2 regions of the Candidatus Dorea massiliensis AP6 genome follow, and region 1 is predicted to be linked to the other one. Evidence: riboswitches for the same ligand, from Rfam matches in the RefSeq annotation. Region 1 holds a riboswitch; the other holds the start of a gene.
What was found. Region 1 has a riboswitch for cyclic di-GMP ahead of ACESZP_RS04445 (substrate-binding periplasmic protein). Riboswitches for the same ligand answer to the same signal wherever they lie in the genome.

Region 2: linked by a shared signal. The riboswitch ahead of ACESZP_RS08570 (hypothetical protein) and the one ahead of ACESZP_RS04445 (substrate-binding periplasmic protein) in region 1 are both predicted to bind cyclic di-GMP.

The regions. Positions count from the first base shown of each region.
Region 1 covers NZ_CAXTKW010000003.1:119,007-124,593, forward strand. Annotated here, with positions in the region: gene ACESZP_RS04435 (MATE family efflux transporter) at 123-527, shown strand; gene ACESZP_RS04440 (hypothetical protein) at 564-1,292, shown strand; cyclic di-GMP riboswitch class I at 1,405-1,480, shown strand; gene ACESZP_RS04445 (substrate-binding periplasmic protein) at 1,612-2,427, shown strand; gene ACESZP_RS04450 (hybrid sensor histidine kinase/response regulator) at 2,411-4,573, shown strand; gene ACESZP_RS04455 (extracellular solute-binding protein) at 4,604-5,587, shown strand, end outside.
Region 2 covers NZ_CAXTKW010000007.1:32,656-38,242, forward strand. Annotated here, with positions in the region: gene ACESZP_RS08555 (hypothetical protein) at 1-764, opposite strand, end outside; gene ACESZP_RS08560 (C39 family peptidase) at 919-1,812, opposite strand; gene ACESZP_RS08565 (ATP-binding protein) at 1,980-2,231, opposite strand; gene ACESZP_RS08570 (hypothetical protein) at 2,206-2,460, opposite strand; cyclic di-GMP riboswitch class I at 2,549-2,624, opposite strand; gene ACESZP_RS08575 (ATP-binding protein) at 2,663-4,678, opposite strand; partial or broken gene ACESZP_RS08580 (flavodoxin family protein) at 5,266-5,349, opposite strand; gene ACESZP_RS08585 (HI0074 family nucleotidyltransferase substrate-binding subunit) at 5,372-5,587, opposite strand, start outside.

The sequences.
Region 1 (5,587 bases):
TTCCGTCAAAATTTCCATATTTACAAAAAGAAAGGTAGATAGTATGCTCTAGTGAGGGAAAGATTTACCATGAGTGAAAATATGAAACAATCAAAGGGGATTGAAATGGTCAGCGGTTCGCTGTGGAAAAGACCATTCATACGGCTTTTTTGCTCTGCGGCCTTATAGGACTTCTGACAGGCGGAATCTGTTTTTTCTTTGCGAAGGGGATGCTGTCGCTGATGAACACCAAGCCGGAGCTTATCGATGGTGCGGTTTTATATCTGAAAATCTATGCCGTCGGCATGCCGGCCATGGGTATCTACAATTTTGGCAACGGCGTCATGAGCGCTTCGGGCGATACAAAGCATCCGCTGATGTATCTTGCTTTTGCGGGTGTAATCAATGTGATTCTGAACCTGTTTTTCGTTATTCAGTGTCACATGGCGGCGGAAGGCGTGGCGCCGACGGTCATCGTGATTTTGGGATCCTGCGTGAGGGGCAGTTATAAGGACAGCCTAAGGGAAATGATTTCGCGAGTCGCGTGAATGGAACCACAGAAAATGAGTATTTGAGGAACAGGTATGGAAAATTTTGAAGATAATTTGTTTTTAAAGGCCAATCTGGAGAAAGAAATTCCGATTCTGCGGACGCAGATCCAGAATCTCTACGAGCAGCTTGACCGGAAATTTCACCTACAGGGGGCTATGGTGCCGATTACCTTCGGCATGGACACGGACTGTCTGGGCTCCTACACCCGGGGCAGTCACAATGAGAAGGAGCATTTTCATTTTTCTCTGCTTTTTATCGGCTATGCGGTGAAGCATCCGCTGAGCAAAGAGGAGCGGACAGATCTCTACCGCCATGAATACGCCCATTACATGCAGTACAATATGCCGATTCCGAAGCAGTATCAGTGGCAGTCAGGCACCCACGGCAGCGCCTGGAAATACTGTTGTTCCCTGGTGGGCGCAGCACCGACGCCCTATTACAAGGCAGGCGAGGCATTGATGAAGCATAATTACGACAAGGTCCTGAAAAATCCGATTCACGATAAGACGGTCCCTCTGCGGGATCGGTATCGGCGGGAGCAGGAGCATAAGAAAGCGAAAGACAGCGTAATTCAGTATCAAATCGGTGAGCAGGTGTCTCATCCCAAATTCGGGCATGGCAGGGTGGAAAAAGTAGAGCAGAAAACGGGCTCGGTGAATCTGCATATCCGGTTTGAAGATGGGGTGCGGAAGATTGATCAGAAGTGGCTGATTCGGTCGAAGTATCAGAAAAAAGGATTGAATCTTGATCAATCTCAATGATTCGCCGTTTCAAAAGCATTAAAAGCATTAAAACGGCGTGGTTTTGCTTGCGTACAGTGGAATATGGGAGTATAATGATATCAATATTTTCGCTTGAGTTTAAAAGCTTTAATAGGATATTCGGCAAACCAGATGAAAGTCTGGGACGCAAAGCTACAGGGCCTGTAAAATGGCAGCCAGTTGCATGAAATGAGGTGCACTGTCTGTTTGGCAGTGCTTTTTTTATGGTAAAATAAAGCTTCATCAGATACATAGGAATTGTTGGATATTTTGATATTGTAAAAAAGGAAAATAGCAGAATAGCAGGAATAGAAGAAAAATGAAAGGAAAAAGAATAATTGCAGGCATTTTGCTTGCGGGAATTTTAGCAGTCACCCTGACAGGGTGTAAAAATACAGACAGCAGTAAAAAAGAAACCGAAAAGCCGGTCATTACGCTCGGCAGCGACAGTTATCCACCCTATAATTATCTGAATGAGGATGGTGTGCCGACGGGCATAGATGTAGAACTGGCTACGGAAGCATTCAAAAGAATGGGCTATCAGGTGGAGGTTGTCCAGATTAACTGGGAGAAGAAAAAGGAACTGGTGGAGAGCGGAGAGATTGACTGTATCATGGGTTGTTTTTCCATGGAAGGACGCCTTGACGATTATCGCTGGGCGGGACCGTACATAGCAAGCCGTCAGGTGGTTGCGGTAAATGAGAACAGTGATATCTATAAACTGAGTGATCTGGAGGGAAAGAACCTGGCTGTCCAGTCCACAACCAAACCGGAAGGCATCTTCCTGAATCGGACGGATGAGAGAATTCCCAAACTGGGAAATCTGATCAGTCTTGGACACCGAGAACTGATCTATACCTTTCTTGGGAAAGGATATGTAGATGCAGCTGCCGCACATGAGGAATCGATTGTCCAATATATGAAGGATTATGACGCAAGTTTTCGTATTCTGGAAGAGCCTCTGATGATCACAGGAATAGGTGTCGCTTTCGCAAAAAATGATGACAGAGGAATTTGTGAGCAGATGAGCCAGACGCTGGAAGAAATGCGTCAGGATGGCACGTCCCTGAAAATCATTGAAAAATATCTGGATGATCCCCAGAAGTACCTGGAGGTGGATGATCTTGGGTATTAAGAGAAAGAAAAAGGAAAAACGAATCCAGCTGCTCGGTGGTCTGATTGGAATCTGTGTGGCTGTAGTCTCTCTGTTTTATTTCTTCCACGCGGAAAAAGAGGAAGCAGAGAAAAGAATGGTGGAGATTGTAAACTATGTGAAAGTGCAGTGCTCCACCTATACCCATTATAATGAATCTTCGGAATCTAAAAGTCTCCTCCGTGCCATTGAAAGTGCCAGACAAATGAGTACAAATATTAAAATGGAAACAGAAAACGGCGGGCAGCTAAGCAGGGAGTTTCTGAAGGAAAATCTGCAGACTCTCTGGGTGGATGGTATCATTGTACTGGATGCAGAAGGAAAGAAGGACTGTGAATACAGCACGGATGAGTCTCTGGCTGATGAGATTACGGAGTATCTGCAAAAAGATATTATCATGGATTTCAGCGGATATGAAGAAAGATCTTATTCGGAACGATTTAGCAGAGCAGACGGGGCACTTATCGACATTGCAGCCTGTGCCAGAAAAGATGCGCCGGGTATCGTTGCAATCTATTATTACACATCTCCTGAATTTACCAGAAATTACACACTGACGATACAGGGGCTTTTAAATGGTTATAGTGTCCAGAAAGATGGAACGATTATTGTTGCAGACGAGGGAATCGTTGTTGCCAGCAATGATGAGAGCCTGTTAGGGCAGAATACAGCCGACAACGAAGTTGTTCAGGCAATGAAAAAGCATACAGACAGTCAGCACATTTATCATTTGAAGAATGAAGGAGCCGGATGCTACGGAATTATGCTGAAGCAGCGTGATTATTATATCTATGCGTATCTTTCGGATACGGAAGTATTCAGTAATCTTCCATTAAGTGTGATAAGTGTTATTTTTCTTTATTTTCTGATATTCAGCACATTCTGGTTCTGGACATACAGAATAAAGCAGGCACATCAGAAACAGGAACAGGAAAAAGATGAAAAATATAAGGCAGAACTTCTGATAGCTGCAAAAAAGGCAGAAGCCGCCAATGAGGCAAAAACGGAGTTTCTCCAGCGGATGAGCCATGATATCCGGACTCCGATCAATGGAATCCGCGGAATGGTCAATATGGCAGACCATTACGCAGATGATATGGAGAAGCAGACGGAATACAGGACAAAGATTAAAGAGGCATCCAATCTGTTGCTGGAACTGGTAAACGATGTTCTGGACATGAGTAAGCTTGAGTCAGGTGAAATCGTTCTGGAAGAGATTCCGTTTAATCTGAGCAGTATTTTCAGGGAAGTATTTGTTGTGATCGAGCAGATGGCTGCAGAACAGAATATCCGGATCATGTGGGAGAAAAAAGAAATTACACACCGCGATTTTATTGGAAGTCCGGGGTATGTGAAACGTGTGATGATGAATATTCTGTCGAATGCGGTGAAATATAACAGAGAAAACGGAGAAATTTATATCAGCTGCATAGAAATTCCATCCGAACAGCCGGAAATGACGACAATGGAATTTGTCTGCCGGGATACAGGAATCGGAATGACTGAGGAGTTCCAGAAACGTGTGTTTGAACCATTTGCACAGGAACATACGGGAAGCCGTGCAAAATTTGCTGGAACAGGACTGGGAATGGCCATTTCAAGGAAGCTGGTCGAGAAAATGGGGGGAACGATTACCTTTGAAAGTGAAAAAGGCGTAGGGTCAACGTTTGTGATCCGGGTTCCGTTTAAAATAGATCCGGATGAGGATGAACATAAAGTTCAGAAAGATATACCAGAAAAATCTATAAAGGGGCTGCATATTCTTCTGGCAGAAGATAATGAGCTGAACATGAAAATTGCAGAGTTTATGCTTCAGAATGAAGGTGCTGATGTGACAAAAGCATGGAATGGACAGGCGGCTGTTCAGATATTTGAAAAAAGCAGACTTGGTGAATTTGATGTGATTTTGATGGATATTATGATGCCGATCATGAATGGTTATGAAGCTACAAAGATGATCCGGGCCTTGGACAGAGAGGATGCAAAGAAAATACCAATCATTGCAATGACAGCAAATGCGTTTACGGAGGACAGAATAAGAGCAAAAGAAGCAGGAATGGATGAACATATCTCTAAGCCTGTTGATGGGAAGCTATTGGTAAAGGTAATTCATGAATTGCAGAATTAGCGGAAAATAATTTCAGATAGGGGATTCGTAATGAAAAAGAAAAAATGGAACAGGGCTTTGGCTGTGCTTTTTGTGATGATGACTGCCGTAACACTTCTTTCGGGCTGCGACAGCAAAAGCGCGGAAAAAGAAGATGCAGAAACCATCACGGTGTATTTATGGAGCACAAGCCTGTATGAAAAATATGCGCCATACATCCAGGAACAGCTTCCGGACATCCAGGTTGAATTTGTCGTGGGAAATAACGATCTGGATTTCTACAAATTTCTGAATGAAAATGGTGGATTACCGGATATTATAACCTGCTGCCGCTTTTCCCTGCACGATGCAAATCCCCTGAAAGACAGTCTGATGGACCTTTCCACAACCAATATGGCAGGCGCTGTCTATGATACCTACCTCAGCAATTTTATGAATAAGGATGGAAGCGTAAACTGGCTCCCGGTGTGTGCGGATGCCCATGGATTTGTGGTGAATAAAGATCTTTTTGAAAAGTATGATATTCCTCTTCCAACAGATTACGAAAGCTTTATCTCTGCCTGCCAGGCATTTGACAAAGTGGGCATTCGCGGGTTTACGGCAGACTATTATTATGATTATACCTGTATGGAAACACTGCAGGGGCTGTCTGCATCAGAACTTTCTTCCATAGATGGACGTAAGTGGCGTACCGCCTACAGTGACCCGGATAATACAAAGAGAGAAGGTCTGGACAGTACCGTCTGGCCGGAGGCTTTTGAACGTATGGAGCAGTTTATCCGGGATACCGGTCTGAGCCGGGATGATCTGGATATGAATTACGACGACATCGTTGAGATGTATCAAAGTGGTAAGCTTGCCATGTACTTCGGCAGCTCTTACGGTGTAAAAATGTTTCAGGATCAGGGTATAAACACAACATTTCTGCCATTCTTTCAGGAGAACGGTGAAAAGTGGATTATGACTACGCCATATTTTCAGGTGGCTTTAAACAGCGACCTGTCAAAGGATGAAACACGTCGAAAGAAAGCAATG
Region 2 (5,587 bases), on a different contig from region 1:
ATCCGGTAAATGGATCTGGAATAGGTCAGACTGTCGTCGAACACATTGGAAAGAATCCGGTAGTCCTCTCCCTCTGCCTGTAAGGTCAGATGACAGGAATGCACATATGGCCGGTAATTCTCATCCCCCGGTACGCAGTCCAGCTCATAGACGCCCGCTGACAGCTCACGTCCGCTGACGCAGGTGAAGTTTACATAATTCGTGTCTCCATGCTCCGTAACCCAGACCTTTGCCTTCTCCAGATAAAACCACGGCAGCTCCCGGCTCATCTCGTCCAACGTACAGCCAAGCCTTTTGGTCAGAACATGGTTAATCTGTTCCGTCGTAAGCCGGACACAGTCCGTCTCTATATCTTCCCGACCGGATATCTTCAGATATTCCTGCCGCTCCGCGGCTGTCAACGGCTCCGTGGCCATGCCCGCGCCCGAATAAAAGATTTCCCCCAGATCTGCGTCCTTCGGATCCCCGTAATCCGACAGCAGAAATCCATAGTTGCCACCGTTATCGCCCTCGTTGATCCAGTCGGTGAATTTCTGCAGCTCGGCAGTGGTCAAATCGCGGGCGTCTGAGGTATCTGCTGTGTTGGTTGAACCTGCCGCCTCTGAAAATGTCTCCGCTGTATCCGCCGGATCTACTGTCTCTCCTGCATCGTCCTTCATAACCATGTCTGCATTGCCTGTATCCGACTTTTTTGAAACTGCGCAGCCGCCAAGGGCTACCACTGCGCACAGGCTCCATATCAGAGTATTCATTTTTCTTTTCATGCAGCCCCTCCTTTTATCCATGCACCCGAGCTTTTCAGATTTTCTTCATTTTCATTATGGATTGCTGTGAAATTTTCCTATTTTTCTTATTGTAACGTATTTCCTATCTTCTGGCTATCTTTTCTTTCCGTTTTTTGTATTTTTTAACAATTTTTCAGCAACTGTAAGCCCACAGATTTTTCATCTGATTCATCAGCTTCTGCACATCCCAGTGTTGTTTTGTCCGTTCCACGCTGTTCGGATCCTGCAAAATGATGTCGCCGTTCTTATCCACGCCTGTCAGCACCAGAAAATGTCCCGCATCCGTGAAGTCGCCCGGGCCCATCACGCAGATAATCGGCTGACCCGCCTCCAAGGTGGCACGGATATGCTCCGCATCAAAAATCACGCTGGAGACGGTAAGCCCCAGCTTTTCCGCACCGCTGCTCATCAGATCCCAGGAAGAACCGGACCCATCCACATAATAACCGTTATCCTCGGCCATTTTTGCCACCTCATATGGATTCCACTGCGTATCGCCAGTCAGACCGCAGGTCACCATAGACAGACAGGTGGGTCCGCAGCCTGTCACTGCCAGAAAATCGCTGCCATAGGTTTCGTATCCCCAGCGCTCATCCCACTGCAGAAAATGGGGAATCTCTCCCTTCATCACGTCTTTCGAAATGTTAATTTCTTCCAGCCCCTTGTATTTCGGATAATCCAGCACGAAATCCTTCGTCTCTGGGTTGCGCTCCACCAGCGCAATCAGGCTTTCCGGGTAACCCTGCTCCCGCAATTTCTGCGTATTCACTTTTCCAAACCCGCAAAAAAGATTTAACGCTGTATAGGCCACCAGCACCAGCAGGATCGCCCCCAGAAGCGTCCCGAGCATGGACGCCAGAAAGCGGATGCGGGCCTTCTGCCGATTCCGGCGGCGTCCGCGGCGGTGGTTTCCTGTATTTCCACTCCGGCGGCGGACATCCGTTCTGCTTCTCCGTACATCCCATTCATCTTCCGGATCTGCTGCGCGCTCATCCCTGTACTCTGCTTTATTCTTCTGTCTGGTCATGGTAGTCCCCTCTTCTTTCGTTGTATAGGTTCAGTATAACAAAGGGATTTCCATTCTTCTTGTACATTCTCTTTCGAATTTCTTATATTTCTCTTATTTTTTCTTTCTTCTGTTTTGTGGTCAATGGATCATTCTGCCCGCCAGAACGGCATTTCTGAACCATGAAATTAGCAATTTTCTTGTTGCCTTATTACTTCTGCAATCTCTGCATTCAGATCATTATCCTCTGCCAGAAGAATATTCCTGCCTTCAAGGATTTCACTGCTTGATTCAGAGCTTTCAGCACGTTTTTTTACATAATAGCTTTCATCCGCTATCCTGTGTTTAAGTATAACTGTAAAGGTGCTGCCCTTTCCCGGTTCACTCTCTACATCTATGGTTCCGCCAAGCAGATCAACATATTTCCTGACGATTGACATGCCCAGTCCGGTTCCTGCGAATGAGTTCGTAGCCATATCCTCGTCTTACACCGTTTTTATCGACATAATTAAAGGTATCCTCAAAGGATCCGATACGGATGATCTGTGGCTGTTTTCCATCATTATTTTTTTCTGCAGCCCGGCAATGTACTGATAACATCATCCACATTCCTAAAACTACAAATATACCTGCAAATAGTACGGCTGATTTTTTTCGACTTTTATCCATTATTCTTTTCTCCCCAAATCACCAGGTTATTACACACCACAAATCTAAAGGGAAAAATGCACTGCCTTTCCAGACAATGCATCTTAAAGGTTGCAGCTGGCTGTCATTTTACAGACCCTATAGCTTTGCGTCTCAGTCTTTCGACTGATTTGCCGATGAATCTTTATTGGTATTATATTGTACATTTTTTTGAAACTGTCTTTTATAAATATTTCATCATTGTTGGCACAAGAATGTTCATATCAACAGGCTTTGCAACATGAGCATTCATTCCAACAGATAGAACCTTTTGTGTATCTTCTGCGAAAGCATTGGCAGTCATCGCAATAATTGGGATTCTGGCTTTTTTCGTATCCTTCATCTTTCGGATAGTTAATGCAGCGTCATATCCATTCATAACAGGCATCTGAATATCCATAAGGATCATCTTGTAATAACCAGCATCCGCTTTTTCAATCATATCAATGCATGCAACACCATCATTTGCAGTCTCAACAATACAGCCTTCTTCCGTCAATAGTTCCTTTGCGATTTCAGTGTTGATCTCATTATCTTCGACTAATAAGATTCGAACACCGTTCAAGCAATTCTTATTACTCAGATTACTATTTTTTTTCACCAGAGAATCTTCTTTTGACGCTTTCCTGCAAGGAATCGTTACTGTAAATTGGGAACCCTCACCCTGCTTACTTTTCACTTCTATTGTGCCATCCATGAGATCTACAAGCTTTTTTGTAATGCCCATTCCGATGCCACTGCCATCAATATGACTTAACGTAGTGTTACGTTCTCTTTCAAAAGTTTCAAAAATACGCTTTTGGAATTCTTCAGACATACCAATTCCATTATCGGTAATGGTAATGATCAGATTGCACCAGTCTTCTTTTTCACAGGATTTCTGTACAACATTACAGGATATCCTACCTCCTGTATGTGTATACTTTATTGCATTGCTTATAATATTAAGACAGACTTCTGACAGGTGCGGTGCATCCATATATACATACGGATACATGATTTGTTCTGTCAGGGAGAGCGTTTGATTTTTTCTTTCTGCCTGTTGTTGGAACATAATGATACAATTTTCAAAGCACTCATGAACATTCGAAACAGTGTATTCCATTTCGACCTGATTATTTTCAATCCTTGCAAGATTCAGAACATTACCAAGCATCGACAGCAGTTCTTTTCCGCATATTTGAATTTTTTCAAGGTATCTGCCAAGTTTTTCTGTTTCTTGCAAATGTCTGGTCGCCAGTTCTGCATAACCAATGATCGCATTCATAGGCGTCCTGATATCATGGGACATATTGAACAGGAATGTCGATTTTGCTTTATTTGCACATTCTGCTTTTAATTTAGCTTCCCGTAATTCTTCCTCTTGTCTTAATTCCCGCATTTTTTCATCTGTCACATCTCGATTTGCAATCAGCACGGATGTAACATTTCCATTTTTATCATAACTCTGAGGAACGACCATAGCAAGAAACCATGCTCCTTCCTTTAGTTTGAATTCGGAAGACATAGATTCTTTATTATGAAGCCGTGCCGCCATGGTCTGTATATCAAGAAATTCCATATACTTCTGCGCAAACGGTTCTGCCATCACCCTTTCGATAATCTCGATCTTAGGATTCCATTCGGTATAATCTTTCATATCAATAATCATTTTTCGACTTTTTTTGACAAGCTCAACACGCTTTGTTTTTAAATCCAACCTTAAGATTAAATAATATGCAGTTCCTAATGCATGAAAAGCCTGCCGGGTTTTTTTGACCTGCTTTCCCAAGGTAACAGGGAACTCTTCACCGTCCATCTGCTCCAAATCCGGCGTTGACTGATGCAGATGCTGAACCAGCCATTTCCCATTCGTCCACCTATAGATAATCGTAAATCTTGTCTCCATTTTGAAACAGATTGAACCATCTTTAAACAGACCAGTAAAATCTACTGTTCCATGTGCAAGAACATGATCATCATCTAGTCTTTCTTCCTCCTGATATAAATTTTCTATTTCAAGTCTGATTTTATCTCTTCGTTTTACATCAAATTTAAATGATTCCAAAAACTCATGCAGATTCCTGAAAAGCTCATGTTTCCCAGTTCCGATCAGACTGACATTTTCATCAAAATAATTTTCTATACCCAAATCATTTACTGATTCAGCATTAATATATATTTTCATAAGTTGCTCTGTGAGTTTTTTGAAATTATCCATACGGTTTCCTCTCGCTTAGAAAGACTTAAATGGCTTTCAGTTTAAATTTTAAATTTACATATAAAATCGTTTGCTTTATTATATCACAGCGGCATACTATTCTGCCAACATTTTTTCAAGACAGGTGTCCTTACTACTACTTCAGGCATATCCTCACGGAGCTGCCTAAGTATTGTGACGAAAAAGGAAATATAGAACCGGCAAAACTGGACCAGCTGATGCCCTGGGCAGATGAGCTTCCCGAGAAATGCCGGAAACCACACCGCTTATAAAAGCGGCGTTAAATTTAAGGGTAGGCGCAGGATTTGACATTTACATAACTCACTACGTTACAGACAGAAAAAAGGCTTCCGGGGAATTCCCCAGAAGCCTTGATTTTACTGCATAAATTGAGATTACTCGATGATAGTAGCAACACGTCCAGATCCTACTGTACGGCCACCCTCACGGCATCGGAATCGTGTCTTTTGTGGTATTCACCGTGCTTTTTGTGGTTAAAATCGGTGTTTTTTCGCTATTTTTCGCAGAAAAATAAAGAATCATTTGTTACCCTCCACTACTGAGAATTTATCAATATCACTTTCCTTTTATCGAATGAAATGTGTAGCTACACGTTCCGCTTTTTCCGGCAGACCAAACATTTCTTTACCCAACGCAATACTCTTCATCAGTTTTCTTTCCTGTGATAGCCTCTTACATCCAGCTGCTTTCCGCTTCATCCAGCTTCTTCACCAACGTATCTTTAAGAGCGGTAAAAGCAGGAATAAAACTATCACGTATCAACAGAATCATTTCGTCCACTTCATCTTCATTGTATATATGGACAAAAGTATTTCTCTTTTTTAGCATAAGCAGCCATACTTCCGAATCACTGATAAATCCTATTTTATAAGCAAGTTGAAGAATTTC